One region of the Paenibacillus graminis genome, then DNA from elsewhere that is predicted to be linked to it. Evidence: riboswitches for the same ligand, from Rfam matches in the RefSeq annotation. Region 1 holds a riboswitch; the other holds the start of a gene.
The links. A riboswitch is a leader RNA that binds a small molecule or an ion and turns the genes downstream of it on or off. The one in region 1 is predicted to bind cyclic di-GMP.
Positions count from the first base shown of each region.

Region 2: it holds a riboswitch for cyclic di-GMP, as region 1 does, so the genes downstream of both, PGRAT_RS05380 (PA14 domain-containing protein) here and PGRAT_RS03530 (transglutaminase-like domain-containing protein) in region 1, are expected to answer to the same signal.

Region 1 covers NZ_CP009287.1:817,772-822,313, reverse strand. Annotated here, with positions in the region: rRNA gene PGRAT_RS03535 (16S ribosomal RNA) at 1-808, opposite strand, end outside; gene PGRAT_RS03530 (transglutaminase-like domain-containing protein) at 1,238-2,047, opposite strand; cyclic di-GMP riboswitch class I at 2,061-2,142, opposite strand; cyclic di-GMP riboswitch class I at 2,217-2,298, opposite strand; gene PGRAT_RS03525 (class D sortase) at 2,422-3,078, opposite strand; gene PGRAT_RS03520 (GtrA family protein) at 3,106-3,510, opposite strand; gene PGRAT_RS03515 (glycosyltransferase family 2 protein) at 3,500-4,489, opposite strand; gene PGRAT_RS03510 (glycosyltransferase family 39 protein) at 4,541-4,542, opposite strand, start outside.
Region 2 covers NZ_CP009287.1:1,262,015-1,266,556, forward strand. Annotated here, with positions in the region: gene PGRAT_RS05370 (UDP-glucose dehydrogenase family protein) at 1-960, shown strand, start outside; gene PGRAT_RS05375 (sugar phosphate nucleotidyltransferase) at 1,377-2,750, shown strand; cyclic di-GMP riboswitch class I at 2,963-3,043, shown strand; gene PGRAT_RS05380 (PA14 domain-containing protein) at 3,057-4,542, shown strand, end outside.

The sequences.
Region 1 (4,542 bases):
CAGGGTATCTAATCCTGTTTGCTCCCCACGCTTTCGCGCCTCAGCGTCAGTTACAGCCCAGAAAGTCGCCTTCGCCACTGGTGTTCCTCCACATCTCTACGCATTTCACCGCTACACGTGGAATTCCACTTTCCTCTTCTGTACTCAAGCCACCCAGTTTCCAGTGCGACCCCAGGTTGAGCCCAAGGTTTAAACACCAGACTTAAATAGCCGCCTGCGCGCGCTTTACGCCCAATAATTCCGGACAACGCTTGCCCCCTACGTATTACCGCGGCTGCTGGCACGTAGTTAGCCGGGGCTTTCTTCTCAGGTACCGTCACTCCGGCAGCAGTTACTCTACCGGACGTTCTTCCCTGGCAACAGAGCTTTACGATCCGAAAACCTTCATCACTCACGCGGCGTTGCTCCGTCAGGCTTTCGCCCATTGCGGAAGATTCCCTACTGCTGCCTCCCGTAGGAGTCTGGGCCGTGTCTCAGTCCCAGTGTGGCCGTTCACCCTCTCAGGTCGGCTACGCATCGTCGCCTTGGTAGGCCGTTACCCCACCAACTAGCTAATGCGCCGCAGGCCCATCCTCTAGCAGCAGATTGCTCCGCCTTTCATCCCTAGCCCAGGTGGGCCAGGGAATTATCCGGTATTAGCTACCGTTTCCGGTAGTTATCCCAGTCTAGAGGGTAGGTTGCCTACGTGTTACTCACCCGTCCGCCGCTAACCTACTGGAGTGCAAGCACTCCAGTAAATCCGCTCGACTTGCATGTATTAGGCACGCCGCCAGCGTTCGTCCTGAGCCAGGATCAAACTCTCCAAATAGGTTTTTTCGAGCGGTTGCTTCACCCGAATTACTCCGAGAAAATAACCATCCGAAAAAGATATTGAAAAGAGCGATTGCTCATTTTGAAACATCTGACGAGAATAAAATATTCTCTAATTTGGATCTCACTTACGTGAAATCCCACTCACTCGTTGTTCAGTTTTCAAAGATCAAGCTCGTCGTCGGTGTCGATTATCTCGTCACCAGCAACTCTTATAATATATCATGTTTGTCTTAGCAATGCAAGCTTTTTTTGTAACGATTTAATCAATCGTTTCTAATTTACTTGGCAGCGCTCCAACAACGCTTATTTATAATACCCTATAGTGATATAAAAAAGCAACCCTTTAGAAAAAGAAAGATAACCCGCTTAATATTTAAGCGGGTTATCTTCAAAAATCCTATTGTTAATAGCACATTCACTCTTCTTAATAAAACTTCGCTGCAGAATATTTGCTTGCTACTTTTATTAATCCTGTATCTTTGTTGTTCTTGCCCAAGCCGGCATCGACTGTAGTGTCGATAGTCACCCATTTGCCGTCAAGCAGAACTTCATTCCAGGCATGGTATGAAGTCACATAGCTGGTATTCCCCATGACCAATTTGGTAGGTATGCCTTGACTGCGAAGCATAGTTGCAAACAATGAAGCATAATCGTAGCAAATCCCCTTTTTGGTAGCCAGAGTATTGTCATTGTTAGGGATGTAGTCGGTCGTAACACTGGAAGCCAAGCTATAGTCATATTTCACATTAGAAACGATGTAGTTGTAAATTGCTTTTACCTTTTGTTCATCAGTGGTCAGGCCCTGAGTAAGCTGAGCGGCCTTCAGAACTGATTTATCGGAAGAACTCCATTTCACATTCTGTACGGAGCTCAAGTATACGGTGTTTGCATTGCTCAAGCTGAGGTCTACGGTTTCGGAGGATATCACTTTGTATTTGTTGCCGGTAGTGTTCTCCAGAACAGAAACTTTATAAGAACCGTTACCTTGCTGCAGCGGGAAGGTCTCATTGGGCTTAGAGGCATAGAGGTTATATGTGTAGCTGTTGTTGTCCTTAGTGATCATGAGCTTAATACGCTTGTCCTTAGGAACTTCATAGGAAACAGCGATAACTCCTTGATTCAATTGTGATGTATTCAACCAGCCTGAGTCAGTACTGGCGGCTTCAGCTGAGCCTGTCTGAACGGAAGTGGCAACTACAAACAATGTTAACAACGAAAAAAAGAACTTCTTCATGGATAAAACCCCTTTCGGTAGCTGGCTGCCATCCGTATTGGGAAGGCCCTTTAGCTTTGCGTCCCTACCTTTCGATAGGTTTGCCGTTATCGTATAAGCTTTATCTGTTCTTACTTCATAGAGCGATTTGATAGATTCATATTAAGAACAAACAAAAAAAGCCTCTTCATTCGGTAGCTGGCTGCCATCCATAGCGGGAAGGCCCTTTAGCTTTGCGTCCCTACCTTTCGATAGGTTTGCCGTTATCGTGCTTAGCTTTTATAGTTATATAGTATCATACTTATATCTATATTCAAGACCTAAATCACTAGATTCCTACTACTTTTTAATAAAATTTTAATATACTTCACTTTTAATCCGCAGCTAATTGGAATTTAAGGCAATCTGGCATGAATAATCAGGCGATGCGTCGGATTGACCAATGGATCGCAGGTAATCAGAGTGAGTATCTTATCATCGTTATGTCCATTTAATACGGAAACATCCGTAGGCTCTACAATTGAAATATCATATACTACGTATTGGTAATCCTGTTCCTTTGTTTGTACGGATATAGTATCACCGACCTCAACTTCATTGAGTCTGTTAAAAAGCCTGCCTGCAGTTCTTGATCTGTGTGCGGCAATCGCAGCATTGCCAACCTGCCCAATAGCAGCGGTCTCCTTCATATGGGCGGCAGCATGTTTCATGTTGGCTTTGGTTGCCCCTTCCAGTACAGGCAGCTTCAAATTGATTTTGCTGATCTGGATAATGCCTGTGATCTTGCCGCCCAGCTTAACTTCGGGAGCCGGGGCTTCTGTCGCTTTCGCCAGGTCACCCTCAGAGGATTCCTCAGCGAGAAGCTGGGTGACTTCAGCGTATTGTTTGTGCAAATCTGACTGCGGTGACGGTGAAGGCGTAATCTCACTGTATGCCTGTTCCGCTTCCTCCAGCAGCTTCTGCTGCTGCCAGTCGTTGTACCATTCATTTGCTTTGGGGTACAGCATAATCAGAATCCCGGCAAGAATAATCAAGTAAGAGAACTTGCGCATGAAATCACCTCCGTAAGTTAGTCTGTTTTAAAATACCCACTTCCGGCTTCCGAAGAAATTGATCACTACGGTTACTATAGTAACCAGCACTTTGGCAACCAGCACCTGAATACCGAAGCGGTCTGTCAGCAAATGCATAAGCAGGACCGATATGCCCAGCACAATCAGGTTCAGTATTATAAACCTTACCAGTTGCATCCGGTCAAAACCGTCCTTGCTTCCCCGGTCCTGATCCCGAAAGGTCACCTTCTTGTTCCATATGAAACTATTGGCCGTACCGGCGCTGTAAGAAATGATCTGTGCCGGAGTATTCAACATTCCCAGTGAATGCAGCAGGGTAAAGACGGCAAAATCAATCAAGGTATTCAGCACACCTACGGCATTAAATTTTAAAAACTGGATGAACCCTGCATTAAGCTGTCTATCTGACATAATCGTTGTCCTTCCGCACGCCCGTTTTCTCTTCGCCGCTCTCCGCATCGCCGTAACCTCTCGTCTCACGCACGATATATAGCGGTCTATCCTTGGATTCATCATAGATTCGCCCAATGTATTCACCGATTACACCGAGCAGCATAAGCACAATACCATTAAACAGCAGGTTCACGCCGACGATAGAAGCCCAGCCCGGGACAGTCCATGAGGTGAATATTTTCTGAAACAAAACAAAGAACAGATAAAGAAAGCTTGAGAAGGACAGAAAGAAGCCAATGTATGATGCTATTTTTAACGGTTTGTGGGAAAAGGAGGTGATGCCGTCCAGCGCAAACCGGATCATTTTCTTCAGCGGATATTTGGTTTCACCGGCAAAACGCTCTTCACGCACGTATTCAACCATGGTCTGGCGGAAGCCCACCCAGCTTACCAGCCCCCGGACATAGCGATTTTTCTCCTTCAGACCGCGCAGCACATCGCACACTTTGCGGTCAATTAACCGGAAATCCCCCGTGTCTGTAGGAATTTCCACACTGGTCATGCTGCTGAGCAGACGGTAGAACATCTTCGCAGTTGCTTTTTTGAAAAGAGTCTCTCCCTGACGCTTAAGCCGCTTGGCATAGACTACCTCATACCCCTCTTTCCACTTCGCGATCATCTGCAAAATCACCTCAGGCGGGTCCTGAAGATCCGCATCAATAACCACGACCGCCTCGCCTTCAGCATAATCCATCCCCGCCGTGATCGCCACCTGATGGCCAAAATTGCGCGAGAAATCAACCAGCTTGACATGCTCGTCGCGGCTGCTGACCTCACGCATAATCTCAGCTGTACGATCCCGGCTCCCGTCGTTAACGAAGACAAGCTCGTAAGAACCGCCGCAGCCGTCCATGACCTTTTTGAGACGCTCATACGTATGCTGAATGACCTCTTCCTCATTGAACATGGGGACAATCACACTGTATCTGGCTTTCACCTTGGTTCCTCCTAAAATTGTGTAACTGCTGTGTAAGCATCCGCCACTTCATT
Region 2 (4,542 bases), 440 kb from region 1:
GAAAAAATCCGTAAAATTATCGCCTCCCACACGAATCATCCCTTCGATATCGTCTCCGCTCCTGAATTCCTGCGTGAGGGGTCAGCCATCCAGGATACACTCCATCCTGACCGGATTGTTATCGGACTGGATAACCCGGAGCTTGAGCCTGCGATGCGCCAGCTTCACCAGGGCTTCACGGAAAATGTGTTCGTAACCGATATCCGCAGTGCTGAAATGATCAAATATGCATCGAATGCTTTTCTGGCAACGAAGATCTCTTTTATTAACGAGATTGCCAATATTTGCGAAAAAGTGGGAGCTGATGTAACCAAGGTGGCAGAAGGCATGGGAATGGACCGTCGGATCGGCTCAACCTTCCTGCAGGCCGGTATCGGTTATGGCGGCTCCTGTTTCCCGAAAGACACTAATGCGCTGATTCAAATTGCAGGTAATGTGGACTACGAGTTCAAGCTGCTGAAATCGGTGGTTGAGGTGAACAAAGACCAGCGCTTTATGATCATCTCGAAGCTGCATGAGTCGCTTGGCAATCTGCGCGGTGCAGTAATCGGCATCTGGGGCCTGGCCTTTAAGCCAAACACCGACGATGTCCGGGAAGCCCCGGCCCGGGAAATTGTTGAGAGCCTGGTGGCCGAAGGCGCTACAGTGAAGCTGTATGATCCGATTGCTGTTGAGAACTTCAGACAGCAATATGATCATCCGCAGCTGCGCTGGTGCGGCCTGCCGGAAGAAGCGGCGGAAGGCAGCGATGCGGTCTGCCTGCTGACCGACTGGAGCGTGTTCAAGGACATCGATCTGCACAAGCTTGCGGAGAGCATGCGCCGCCAGGTGCTGATCGACGGACGCAACGTCTACTCCAAAGAGCAGATCGAGGGAACAGGCTTTGAGTACCATTCTGTCGGACGTCCGCAAATGGGGGGCCTCAGCGGCTACTCCCCCAGCGTAGCCGGGGCGATCTAAGTTTTAACTGCCGCCAAACAAGTGGCAATGCCGGAACTTTGGCAGGGAGCTTCGCCTGCCGGGTGAAGCAGCTTGGGCGAACTAATTCCATTGGCTCGTTTTCCAGTGGAAATGCTGCAGGGAAAGCTGTTAAGGGAGGAACGGAGAGGAATTTTGGAACTGTAGGAGCGAATGCGTCCGCCTTTGTCTGTGGATTTCCACCGCGAACAGCGGTAACAATCAAGAAATCTGCAGACAACAGCGGCCGGAAGTCCAAACATTCCTTGCAGAGACTCCCGTAACAGCCGATCTGAAGTATTGTCACGCAACATAATGCGTCAGTGACATTCCTGCCTTTCATGCGAAAGCCACCCGGCAGCAGCTCACAATAACAATCCGATATTTACGCGACAACACATAAATAGGAGGGTTCACTTATGAAACTGGTACTTCTATCTGGCGGTTCTGGTAAACGGCTCTGGCCTTTGTCCAACGATTCTCGTTCCAAGCAATTTCTGAAAGTGCTGCAAAGCCCGGCAGGTGAACCGGAATCTATGGTACAGCGGGTATGGAGACAATTGCAGGAGACAGGGATGGCGGACTCGTCTTATTTGGCTACCGGCCGCAGCCAAGTCGAAATGATTCAGAGCCAGCTCGGCGCAGAGGTGCCAATCATTGTGGAGCCGGAGCGCCGCGATACCTTCCCGGCCATTGCTCTGACTGCAGCTTACCTGTATTCAATGGCAGGGGTGTCTCCAAGTGAGACCGTGGCTATTCTCCCCGTCGATCCGTATGTGGAGGCTTCATTTTTTGAAACCGTCGTCCAGCTTGAGGCAACGATGCAGGAAAGCGGCGCAAATCTGGCGCTGATGGGCGTGGTCCCTGAGCTTGCATCCGAGAAATACGGCTATATTATTCCTACCAGCGATGAGGCGGCGGCAAGCGGCTATATGCAGGTGAGCCACTTCCAGGAGAAGCCCGACCGCGTACAGGCCGAAGAGCTGATCAGCCGGGGGGCACTGTGGAACTGCGGAGTATTCGCTTTCCGCCTGGGCTATCTGCTGGATATTTTGCAGCGCAAAGGTCTGCCTTTGAACTATGAGGAACTGCAAAAGCAGTATAAACTGCTGTCGTCCATCAGCTTTGACTACGAAGTGGTGGAAAAAGAAGAGAATATCGTCGTTCAGCCTTATGCCGGGTTCTGGAAGGATCTGGGTACCTGGAATACCCTCACCGAGGAAATGAGCAGCAATCATGTGGGGAAAGGCTTCGTGACCGATGATTCCGAAGGGACTTGCCTAATCAATGAGCTGGATATTCCGATCACAGTAATCGGAGCGAAGGACCTGATTATCGCAGCCAGCCCGGACGGCATTCTGGTGACCCACAAAACGGAAAGCCCGCGCATCAAGGAAGTGCTGAAGTCTTTTGAACAACGACCGATGTACGAGGAGCGCCGCTGGGGCCACTATAAGGTCATTGATTATGTGAAGTACGATGAGGGCAATGAAGTGCTGACCAAGCGGATTTTCATCGCAGAAGGTAAAAATATCAGCTATCAGCTGCATCACAAGCGCAGTGAAATCTGGACGATCGTCAGCGGCGAGGCAAGCATTGTGCTGAATGAGAAGATGCATAATGTGAAAGCAGGGGATGTAGTCCGCATACCGGAAGGGACAAAACATGCCATTCTGGCGCTGACAGATGTGGAGTTCATTGAAGTGCAGACCGGCTCGGAACTGGTAGAAGAAGACAATATCCGCATTACGCTGGAGTGGGAAGATATCGCTCTGCAGCAGTTTATTTCGTAAAAAAATGCGCTGATGGCGCTGTCGAATCCGATGAAATTATCCCGGTTCATGTCGATTTAAGGGTTTGGAGATAGGGCTAAATAATCTATTTACCCAAATGTTACAATTCCAAAACAGGTATTAAGAACCATTTATTAAGGAAAGTTCATTAATGCTCTAAACTAAAAATTTAATAGAGACGATACTTACGGTAAGAGGGATAAATCCTTCCAAAACGACAAAGGCAAACCTAATCGAAAGATAGGGACGCAAAGCTATAGGGCCTTCGAAAGAGTGGCAGCCTGGCTACCGAAAGGAAGATGAATTTTGACAACTTACCGTAAGTCGCGTCTGGTGTCCATCATGTTAACTATTGCCCTGTTTCTGACTGCAGTGCCGCTTGGCCTGGGGGGCGCGCCATCGAAGGCAGCTGCTGCCTCGGATTCTCCAGCTCCGGTTAATCCCAATGCTTCAACTGCTGCCGTCAAGCTGCTTGACGAATTAAACGCTATTTCAGGAAAAGGCATTATCACTGGCCAGCATGACTATCTGGAGAGCCCAGATGAATTCAGCAACAAACTGAAGGGGACGAGCGGAAAGTACGCGGCCCTTCACGGCTACGAGCTTGGCTTAATCAGCGGCCAGTCGGAAAGCACTGGAGCAGCGCAGCGCAGAAATGTAGTGTACAGCGCAATCAACTGGTACAAAAATGGCGGTATCGTCGCTATGACCTTCCATGAGCAGCTGCCCGGCACTTCGTATCAATGGGCGAATGTGCAGAAGACGCTTAGCCAAGCGGACTTCAATAAGTATGTAACACCGGGAACGGCTCAATACAACAGCCTGATCGCCGATCTGGACAAAGTGGCCGTTTCGCTTAAGACCTTGCGGGACGCTGGCGTCCCGGTCCTATGGAGACCTTACCATGAAATGAACGGCAACTGGTTCTGGTGGGGCAAGAAAAATAATTTTGCGGAACTTTGGAATATTATGTATGACCGTTTCGTAAACGTTCATCAATTAAACAACCTGCTGTGGGTGTGGAACCCCAATGCTCCAAATGCCTCATCCGATCCTTATGAACTAACCTATCCGGGGGCGGATAAGGTAGACGTTCTCGCAGCAGATATATATAACAATGATTATATGAACAAATATCATGACAGCCTGCTGAGCCTCGCGGACGGCAAACCCATTGCCATTGGTGAAAATGGCGAAATGCCAAGCACAGCCAAGCTGCAGCTCTCCCAGAGACAATGGGTCTATATGATGAACTGGGGAAAAATGCTCTATGAGAACAACAGCACCACCACCATCAAAAACTTTATGAATGACGACTACACGGTAACACTGGATCAATACAAAGCTGGGCTGGATGTACCTGCGGCTCCACCTACTCCGGCGGCTACGCCAACCCCAGTGCCGACGGCTACACCGACACCGGTGCCAACGGCCACGCCAACACAGGTACCAACGGCCACGCCAACACCGGTACCAACGGCCACGCCGACACCGGTACCAACGGTTAAGCCTACGGCCACACCGGTACTATCTCCAGATAATGGTACGGTGGTTTCTCCCGCTCTAAATGGTCTTCAGGGAGAATATTTCAAGAATATGACGCTTTCGGGTACACCTGTACTCGTGCGTAACGACGCAGTAGTCAATTTTAACTGGCGGCAGGCTGCACCGGATAGCTCGCTTGGGGTGGATTCGTTCTCGATCCGCTGGACCGGGCTGATCAAACCGTCTTACAGCGAGACTTACACGATTTCCACGACTTCAGACGATGGTATCCGTGTCTGGATTGACG